Linked DNA regions of Sporomusa sphaeroides DSM 2875. The protein of the gene in region 2 interacts with the protein of the main gene of each other region in a pairwise test. Links are inferred from orthologs where the notes say so. Each region holds a gene or a part of one and is shown on either strand. Other genes may lie near its edges.

Evidence for each region. Proteins that work in one complex are often made in the same cells at the same time.
Region 1: the proteins of SPSPH_RS08870 (region 2) and def interact in binary tests that used the Escherichia coli proteins (3 or more experiments, as listed by UniProt). The link is inferred for Sporomusa sphaeroides DSM 2875 from one-to-one orthologs.

Annotation. Positions count from the first base shown.
Region 1 is NZ_CP146991.1:2,300,734-2,303,578, forward strand. It holds def (peptide deformylase), read right to left. Parts: upstream 1,727-2,845; coding sequence 1,274-1,726; downstream 1-1,273. Other genes in the region: SPSPH_RS10755 (DUF116 domain-containing protein), read right to left, coding at 1-315; fmt (methionyl-tRNA formyltransferase), read right to left, coding at 327-1,268; priA (primosomal protein N'), read right to left, coding at 1,844-2,845. UniProt on the Escherichia coli protein: Removes the formyl group from the N-terminal Met of newly synthesized proteins. Requires at least a dipeptide for an efficient rate of reaction. N-terminal L-methionine is a prerequisite for activity but the enzyme has broad specificity at other positions.
Region 2 is NZ_CP146991.1:1,948,058-1,954,228, reverse strand. The notes cover bases 164-3,134. They hold SPSPH_RS08870 (aspartate-semialdehyde dehydrogenase), read right to left. Parts: upstream 2,180-3,134; coding sequence 1,148-2,179; downstream 164-1,147. Other genes in these bases: dapB (4-hydroxy-tetrahydrodipicolinate reductase), read right to left, coding at 2,232-3,026; dapG (aspartate kinase), read right to left, coding at 164-1,137. Also shown: more of dapG, read right to left, coding at 1-163; SPSPH_RS08860 (general stress protein), read right to left, coding at 3,725-4,414; SPSPH_RS08855 (YlmC/YmxH family sporulation protein), read right to left, coding at 4,480-4,752; SPSPH_RS08850 (hypothetical protein), read right to left, coding at 4,765-5,082; SPSPH_RS08845 (deoxyuridine 5'-triphosphate nucleotidohydrolase), read right to left, coding at 5,159-5,602; SPSPH_RS08840 (M16 family metallopeptidase), read right to left, coding at 5,615-6,171.

The DNA.
Region 1 (2,845 bases), 350 kb from region 2 along the record:
AACGTCAAAAAGCTTGCCCACACATATGGCAAGAGGAAATAACAGATTAATGGCCGACCAGGCCACTCCCTGGAACATTCCCAGGGTATTAAACCCCAAAATAGCCAGGATGATACCGATAACACCAAAGGCAGCAGCCAAAATTACCGCAGCCAAAACTACGCCGAGAATCATGGGTAAATAGCTGCTGATGTTAGCCAGGCCGGGCAGACTAACGATCCATAGACCATAACTTGAGATGGTTGCAATACATAAACTGATGAGAATAAGTATTAAAAACAGACGCTTGCGAGGACGATGAGCTACTTCAATCATACTTTCACCTTCTACTCCAATAGGTTGCCTACGGTAAGACAATAGCCGCAAACACAGTCGCTTGCTTTCATCCGTCGTTTGGATTCAGGCTGCACTTCCAATAGTTCGATTGTCCCTTTACCTGTTTCAACAACCAATCCTGTTTTGGTTATCTGGATAATTTGTCCCGGAATTGAACAGGAGTGTGAAGCGTCATGTACTCTAGTCTGCCAGATTTTCAATGATTTATTTTGATAGGTACAATACGCTCCCGGCCAGGGATTCAGGCCTCGTACGAGGTTATGTATGGCTGTTGCCGGCAGATGCCAGTCAATCCGTTCTGTGGTTCGGCACAACATTCGGGCATAGGTTGCTTCAGACTCTTGTTGTACTTCGCGCGGCGCGCTGTTTGCCGCCAGTTGCCGGAGAGTATCTGATAATACGGCTGCACCAAGGTCCTGCAATTTATCATGCAGGCTGCCGGTAGTATCTGTCGGAAGGATCGGGATTTCGGCTTTGGCAATCATGTCGCCGGTATCCATGCCGACCTCCATATACATGGTGGTAATACCGGTGGTGGTTTCTCCGTTGATGATGGCCCAGTGGATGGGCGCTGAGCCGCGATATTTGGGCAACAGTGAGGCATGTACATTAATACAGCCGTAGGCCGGCAGTTCTAACAGCTTTTTAGGCAAAAGTTGTCCAAAGGCAACGACAATAATAATATCCGGGTTAAGGGCGGCAATCTGGTTGTAGCTGTCAACAGTTTTGATGCTGGCAGGCTGCAGAACAGGCAGATTGTATGCCAGTGCAGCTTCTTTAACCGGCGAGTAGGCCAGTTTTTGACCGCGCCCTTTAGGGCGGTCAGGCTGCGTGATGACTCCGGCTACCGGATAACCTTCTTTTACAAGCATATCCAGACAAGGTACCGCAAAGTCGGGTGTGCCCATAAATACCGTACGCAATTTTCCCATTACAACTACCCCTTATGTATGGTTTTTGCCAGTTCGATAAACAAAATGCCGTTAAGATGGTCTATTTCATGTTGCAGAGCACGTGCCAGTAGGCCAGAACCGGAAATCCGGATTTTTTTGCCGCTGCGATTCAGAGCTTCCACCGTTACTGTCCCATACCTTTCTACCTCCCCATACATGCCTGGGACACTCAGACAGCCTTCTGTACCATTTTCACAGCCCTCTTTGTTAATGATTTCCGGATTAATCAGTTCGATAATGCCGTCACCAATATCGATAACTACCACTCGCATGGATACTCCCACCTGCGGAGCAGCCAGTCCGATACCATCGGCGGCATACATGGTTTCAGTCATATCGTCAAGCAATTGTTTAATTTTGCGGTCAATCTTTTCTACAGGCGCAGCAATATCTTTAAGCACTTTGTCGCCTGCCTTTTTAATTTCCATTACTGGCATGGTTTTGTACCTCCCTCTTTCCTTTCAGGCCATTAGACAAATTTTATCACAGTTTAGCAGGTGACGAAAGTGTCAAATACATGAGTCAAGCTTTGACAAAATAATTTAATGTGACGGTTAGATGACATTCACAGGGTCTACGTCAATAATCACATCTTTGCGGCTGCTAATGTGCAAAGCTGTGAACAGGCTGGTCACGGCAGCTGGATCCTTTGTTTTGATTAAAATATTAATGCGAAAGACGTCTTTTATTTTATGAACCGATGCCGGAAACGGTCCAATAATGTCGGCAGCTATTCCCGCCATTGCTTGAGCCAGTTCGACTGCCAATTTGTTAGCACTCTGGTGCACCATGATTTCGTCGGCAGCCTGTACTGTTATTTTTATCAAATTAGCAAACGGTGGATAGTTCAGTTGACGGCGAAAGGCAATCTCATGTTCATAAAATGCCGGATAATTATGCTCTGCTCCGGCAGTTATCGCATAGTGCTCGGGATTATATGTCTGCATTACTACCTGCCCGCTCTTTGCGCCGCGTCCTGCTCTCCCTGCCGCTTGCGTCAAGAGCGCAAATGTCCGTTCAGCTGCCCGGAAGTCGGGCAGATTAAGCGCAGTATCTGCCGAGATAATTCCAACTGCCGTTACATTAGGAATGTCGTGACCTTTGGCTACCATTTGTGTGCCTAACAAAATATCATACGTTCCGGCAGCGAAAGCCGCTAATATTTTATCATGTGCCATTTTGCCTCGGGTGGTGTCCTGATCCATACGCACAATTTTTGCCGCCGGAAATAATGCGGTAAGTGCCTCTTCCACCTTCTGGGTACCGGCGCCAAAATAACGGATATACCGGCTGCCGCATTCAGGACAAGTATCAGGCACAGTATGGCGTTCCTGACAGTAATGGCAGCGAAGGCTATTGCCGGGGGTGTGATATACCAGTGAAATATCACAATGTCTGCATTTGAGCACATGGCCGCATTCGCGGCACAGGACAAAGGTAGAATAGCCGCGACGGTTAAGCAGGATAACGGCTTGCTCCTTTTTTGCCAGGGCTCTGGCTAACATCTCCTGCAGTGGCAGTGAAATGACGCTGCGGCGTCCTTGTGCCAATTCCTG
Region 2 (6,171 bases):
ATGCGAGTCTACGGTTTGCAAAATAGCAATCTTATTACGTGATAGAGCTTCGATAAAGTTTGCCATAACTCCGGGAACTTCACGCATTCCGCCACCAACTACCGACACTTTCGCACAGTTTTCCAAGATTTCGATATGATAGCCTTGCTGCTTGAGTTTGGTTGAAGCCTGCTCTACGTGCTCAGCAGTAATGGTGAACATAATTTGTCCCGGATGGACATTAATTAAATCAACACTAATATCACTTTCAGCCATAGTTCTAAACACGTTAAAGCTGCTGTCACTTCCCATGGTATCGTCAAGATGAACTTTAAACTGGGCAATATTGGTCAGGTAAGTTACCCCTGTAGCCACTCTGTCAACTACCGCAGCTTCACTGGTATCCTCTTGGGCAATATTGGTGATAAGTGTGCCGGGAGCATCACTAAAGGTGGATTTTACTACCAGTGGAATATTTTTTTGCATGGCAATTTCCACTGCCCGGGGATGAATAACCTTAGCCCCTTGATGCGCCAGTTGACACACTTCACCATAGCTTATGCAATCAAGGATTTTAGCATTCTCTACAATTCTTGGATCAGCGGTCATGATGCCGTCAACATCGGTATAGATTTCTATCATTTCCGCATTGAGCGCTGCACCTAACGCCGAGGCAGTTGTATCACTGCCGCCACGTCCCAAGGTAGTAAACTCACCTTCATCAGTCATACCTTGGAAACCACAGACAACAGGGACTTTTCCTTGTTTTAACAGGCTAAGTATCCGTGTTGGATCACATTTTAAGATACGGGCGTCAGTAAAGTTATCATCTGTGGTAATGCCTGCCTGCCCGCCTGTTAACATAACAGAAGCCATACCGGCAGCCTGCAAAGTACCGGCCATAACTACAGCTGAAATCATTTCACCGCAGTACATAATCTGATCCAGTTCCCGGGCCGCAATCCCTTTATACACCGAACGTGCGACGCTAAGCAGCGTATCGGTGGCATAAGGAGCTCCCTGGCGCCCCATTGCCGATACCACAATTACCGGATTGAAGCCCTGTTCCCGCGCCTTCTCAATTTTACGCAGAACCAGTTCCCTCACTTCGGGTGACGCTACAGATGTGCCCCCGAACTTCTGGACAAGTATTCGCATTTTGTACACCTCAAATTAAGTTATGCTCAATCATATACTCGGCAATTTGCACGGCATTAAGAGCTGCACCTTTTCGAATCTGATCGCCTACTACCCACATATTCAGCCCATAAGGAACCGTTTTATCCGGGCGGATACGACCAACGAATACCTCATTGCGGTCAGAAGTATATAAAGGCATAGGATACAGCATTTCTGCCGGATCGTCTTGTACAATAATGCCTGGGAATTCAGCCAATAGCTGTTTTGCCTCTTGCGGGGACAGCGGACCGTCCATTTCTATGTTTATTGATTCAGAGTGACTGCGATATACCGGTACTCTTACGGTGGTCGCAGTGATTCCGATAGAATAATCATTCAATATCTTATGAGTTTCATGTACCATTTTCATTTCTTCTTTAGTGTAATCGTCCTCAACAAAGACATCAATATGTGGCAACAGATTAAAGGCTATCTGATAATGTTTGGGCAGACTGGCACTTGGCAATATATTAGCTTCTACCGGACGGTTTTCCATAATGGCCTTAACCTGATCTGTCAGTTCGTCAATAGCCTCCTTGCCGGCGCCAGAGACTGCCTGATAGGTTGATACAACAATCCGCTTTATTTTGGCAGCGTCATAAATAGGCTTCAAAGCCATAACCATAATAATAGTTGAACAGTTAGGGTTGGCAATAATTCCTTTGTGCTTTTTTATGGCCTCAGGATTAACTTCCGGCACTACCAAAGGCACTTCCGGGTCCATGCGAAAGGCACTGGAGTTATCAATAACAACAGCTCCCCGTTTAGCAGCTTCAGGTGCCAGTGTTTTACTGATCGAACCGCCGGCAAACAAAGCAAACTGCACGTTGTTAAAAGCCTCTGGTGTTGCTTCTTCAACTATGTAACTTTTTCCCATAAATTCTATGGATTTTCCGGCTGATCGTTCAGATGCCAACAATTTTAATTCATTAAACGGAAATTTGCGTTCTTCAATAAGTCTTAAAAATTCCTGCCCAACTGCTCCAGTTGCACCTACAATTGCTACATTATACTTTTTCATGTAAGCCACTCCCCCAAGCTTTTCACATTATTTTGTACTACTATACAAGACTTTAGTCCATTATATGTTCAAGGCCAACTATTAGCCCATCCACAGTCAGTACCTTTTTACAAGCCAGTACAACTCCCGGCATAAAGGATTCGCGGGATATTGAATCATGGCGAATGCTAAGCGTTTGTCCTAAACCACCAAAAATTACTTCCTGATGGGCAACATAGCCTGGCAAGCGAACACTATGCAGCCTAATTCCCGCTAATTCGCCCCCACGCGCACCAGGCAGTTTCTCAGTCTCCCGGGGATGACCCTGACGCATTTCACCTCGCACACTGGCAATCATCTCCGCCGTCCTCAGGCCGGTGCCGGAAGGTGCGTCAAGTTTTTGATCATGATGCATTTCGATAATTTCGACATGCGGTAAATACTTAGCAGCTTCTTGCGCCAGTTTCATCATGAGAATTGCACCTATGGAAAAATTAGGAGAAATAATTGCATTAACTTTAGAAGCTGTACATAATTTACGGAGCTCATTAATATCGGCTTCCGCTAAGCCGGTAGTTCCAACTACCGGGCACACACCGTTTTTAATTGCCAGTTGAGTATTATTCATAACTGCTTCAGGATTAGTGAAATCAACCATAACTTGTGGTTTTGTCTCATTGATAACCGTAACCAGATCATTGCCTACAGTTACTCCTGTTTTGCCTGCACCGATAATATCCCCTACATCGGCAAAATCTGAGTTAATATCCATCGCACCAACTATACTTAACTGCTGGTCCTCATGAACTGCGCGCAGTACTTCCCGCCCCATTTTGCCATAAGCTCCACATACCATTACTCTTATCAAACGCTGTCCACCTCCTATTAAGATAAAGCAGACTTAGCTTCAGGTGGGGTTTTAACCCCATCTGAAGGTTAGTCGCCCTTATCCTGGGATTTAGCTGCTCTTAACTCCCTTTTGAAAAAGGGAGTCCTAGAGCGGGTTAATCTCAGGGAAAAACCTTCGCTTTTGCCAAATCCTTAGAAAAGTCAAAGGCATAAACATAAAGCAGCCGGTGAGTGCATTTCTCGCCGGCTGCCCTAAAGACAGCATTGGTCTAACCTTAGGAAAATACAAACGTATATTCCTCTGATCAGATGAGATAGCACTCCACCAAGTAATGGTGACAGTCTTAAACCTGTTTGATATAAGACCAGTAAAAGAGACTGGCAGTCCTGCTTTTACTTCGGCGGTTGTCCCTTTCCTTCCAGCTCATCGACGCCGCTCTCCCTGAAAGTACTGTTAACTCCCGCACCTCTACTTCATCCTGTATAGGATGTTGCTTATTCATTTTATACACATTCTATACCAAAGGTTCCAACGTTGTCAAATAAATATTATAAAATAGTGTATTTTACGGTCTAAGCAGGAAAAACCACCGACAAGTTTCTTATAACCATCATATTACTGAGGCGCGGGCGGCCGTTATATATAAGCGGAGTTAAACGCCGGCGGCGCTGTGTTGTATAAACTGAGTAAAAACCGGGGGATTCCCCCGGTTTTTTTTAGCTTAATGCGTGAGTTTCGACATCCTTGGCACCATTTTGGCGAAGGATCTGAGCCGCTTGGTTAGCCTTAGCTGCATCGGCGCGGATAATAGTCAAAATTCCCCCTTGCACTACATGCTGCTCATAGCGTTTTCCCACCTCAGCGGGAATGCCCCAGTCAATCAAACCACCGGCAATACCACCGGCCACAACCCCGCTTAAAGCAGCTGCAATCGGACCGGCAGCAACAATTGGCCCTACTCCGGGAATGGCTAAAGCACCCGCTCCCAGCAGCAAACCGCCAATTCCGCCTAAGGTGCCACCTGTAAGAGTACCATCGGTAATGTCATCTTCAAAAGATCCATCACCTTGGGTGTTTTTTGTGTTTTTGTTCTTAGAAACAATGTTGATTTCTTCTGTTGTAAAGCCTTGCGCCCTGAGGGAATTAACCGCTTGCTCCGCATTATTCCGGCCATCAAACACGCCGATTACACTTTTAACCCCCTGAGTATTTCCCTGAGCTGACTGAGTTACCTGATTTCCCTGCATGGTGCCTGCCGTCATTTGATTGGAAGTGGCCGCCGGCTGGGCACCTGTATTGGCATTGAACATGGCATTGCCTGCCTGTCCTGTAGTTTGGTTCATCGCCTGATTATTAACATTACCTGCTATTTGATTGCCACCATTGTTACTGTTTGTTGTCTCCATCAATAAAGCCTCCTAACATTAGTGTGATATACAATCTAATGTTAGGTTGACCATGTATAAGTTTTTTATTCCCTAAACGTAGAATACATTCGTTCATAAGCATTATTCAAATCAACAATAACAACCTCGTCACCAATCCGTTTGATGGCCTGCCAGGGTATTGTGGTTATCTGACCATCCCCTAAAAAGTTAAAGAGGGATCTTCGTTTGGGTAATACCAAGCCGCCAATAACCCCTGTCCGACTGTCAAAAGTAATTTCACATTCACCGATTATGCCCAACCGGGCTCCATCACCCAAATTAATAACTTCTTTTCCGGCCATTTCACTTATCCGCATATCCTCACCCACTTAATTACCAAATAGTCTACTAAAAAGCGGCTGGATAACCGCCATAGCAATCGACGTCATAGCCAACGGATCAAACGAAAGTATCCCGACCGTTATTTTCTCAGGCAACTCAAGTTTCAGGAAGGAAACCACCATTACCATCGAAAGATATACCCCGCCGGCAGTAGCTACTAAATCCTGTACAGCGGTGGAAAAAGGTGATGGCTTGGGTTCCAGCAAAGGTGCGCTGTCCAATAAGGTACGAGAGCGACAGACACGCAGCCAAACCGATCCCATAAGGAGAAGAATAATGAGTACCAACGCCGCCCATGTATACATCGTATCCCCCCTAACCGGCTTCTACCAATGTATATGGCGCTTTAGACTAAAATATGAACGAAAAATCAGCCCGGCTTCACTCGCCGGTACTGCCTAAGCCACCTGACCGGACAGCGGCAGCACAATCATTATCTGTCTTTAAATACTTATAAAAAATTCCCTGAGCTATTCTAGTCCCTGCTCTGATTGTCAAAGGCTCGGTACCATGATTAAATATGCCAACCAGAATATGTCCCTCATTGTCCGGATTATTATAATAATCGGCATCAATAATTCCTTGCCCATTGATTAAGCTCAAACTATGTTTAATGGATAAACCGGAACGGATGTGAATACCTAAATATTCATCCTCCTGCATATAAGCTTTGAGGCCTGTCGGAATCAAGGCCACCTTTCCGGGATATAAAGTAGTTTCTTGAGCGGCGGCAATATCATAGCCGGCACTTAATCCGGTCTTGCGTACAGGCAAAATTACATTACAGTCCTTATATTGGGTAATTACCTCAAACCCTCTTGTCATACTATTCCCCTTTTAAATCCTAAAGTTCGTATTAATTTTTGCAGAATCAACAGGCCCCAGGGCAGTAAAGCACAATTGCTTGGCAGTAAGCATCTGCTCAATCATCTGATTGACATCGGTTAACGTTACCCTGTCAATTTTACCGACAACTTCGTCTAAGGACACAAATTTGCCTAAAGTAATTTCCAGTTTGCCAATACGGGACATCCTGCTGCTTGAACTTTCCAGTCCCAGCAGCAAATTTCCCTTTATTTGCTCTTTGGACTTAGTTAACTCTTGTTCACTGATTCCTTTTTCTTTGAATTCTCTTAGGTTTTCCAGAATCAGATCTAAAACCTGATTTACATTGCCTGGCCGGGTTCCGGCATAGATAGTGAATAAGCCGGCATCCCGGTAATTAGTTTGATAGGAATAAATGGAATAGGCCAGTCCCCGCTCTTCCCGGATAGATTGAAACAGCCTGGAGCTTATCCCGCCGCCTAAAATATTATTCAGAATATGAACAGGATATATTTCCGGGCTGTCTTGTGGCACACTTGCTGTACCTAAACACACATGTACCTGCTCTA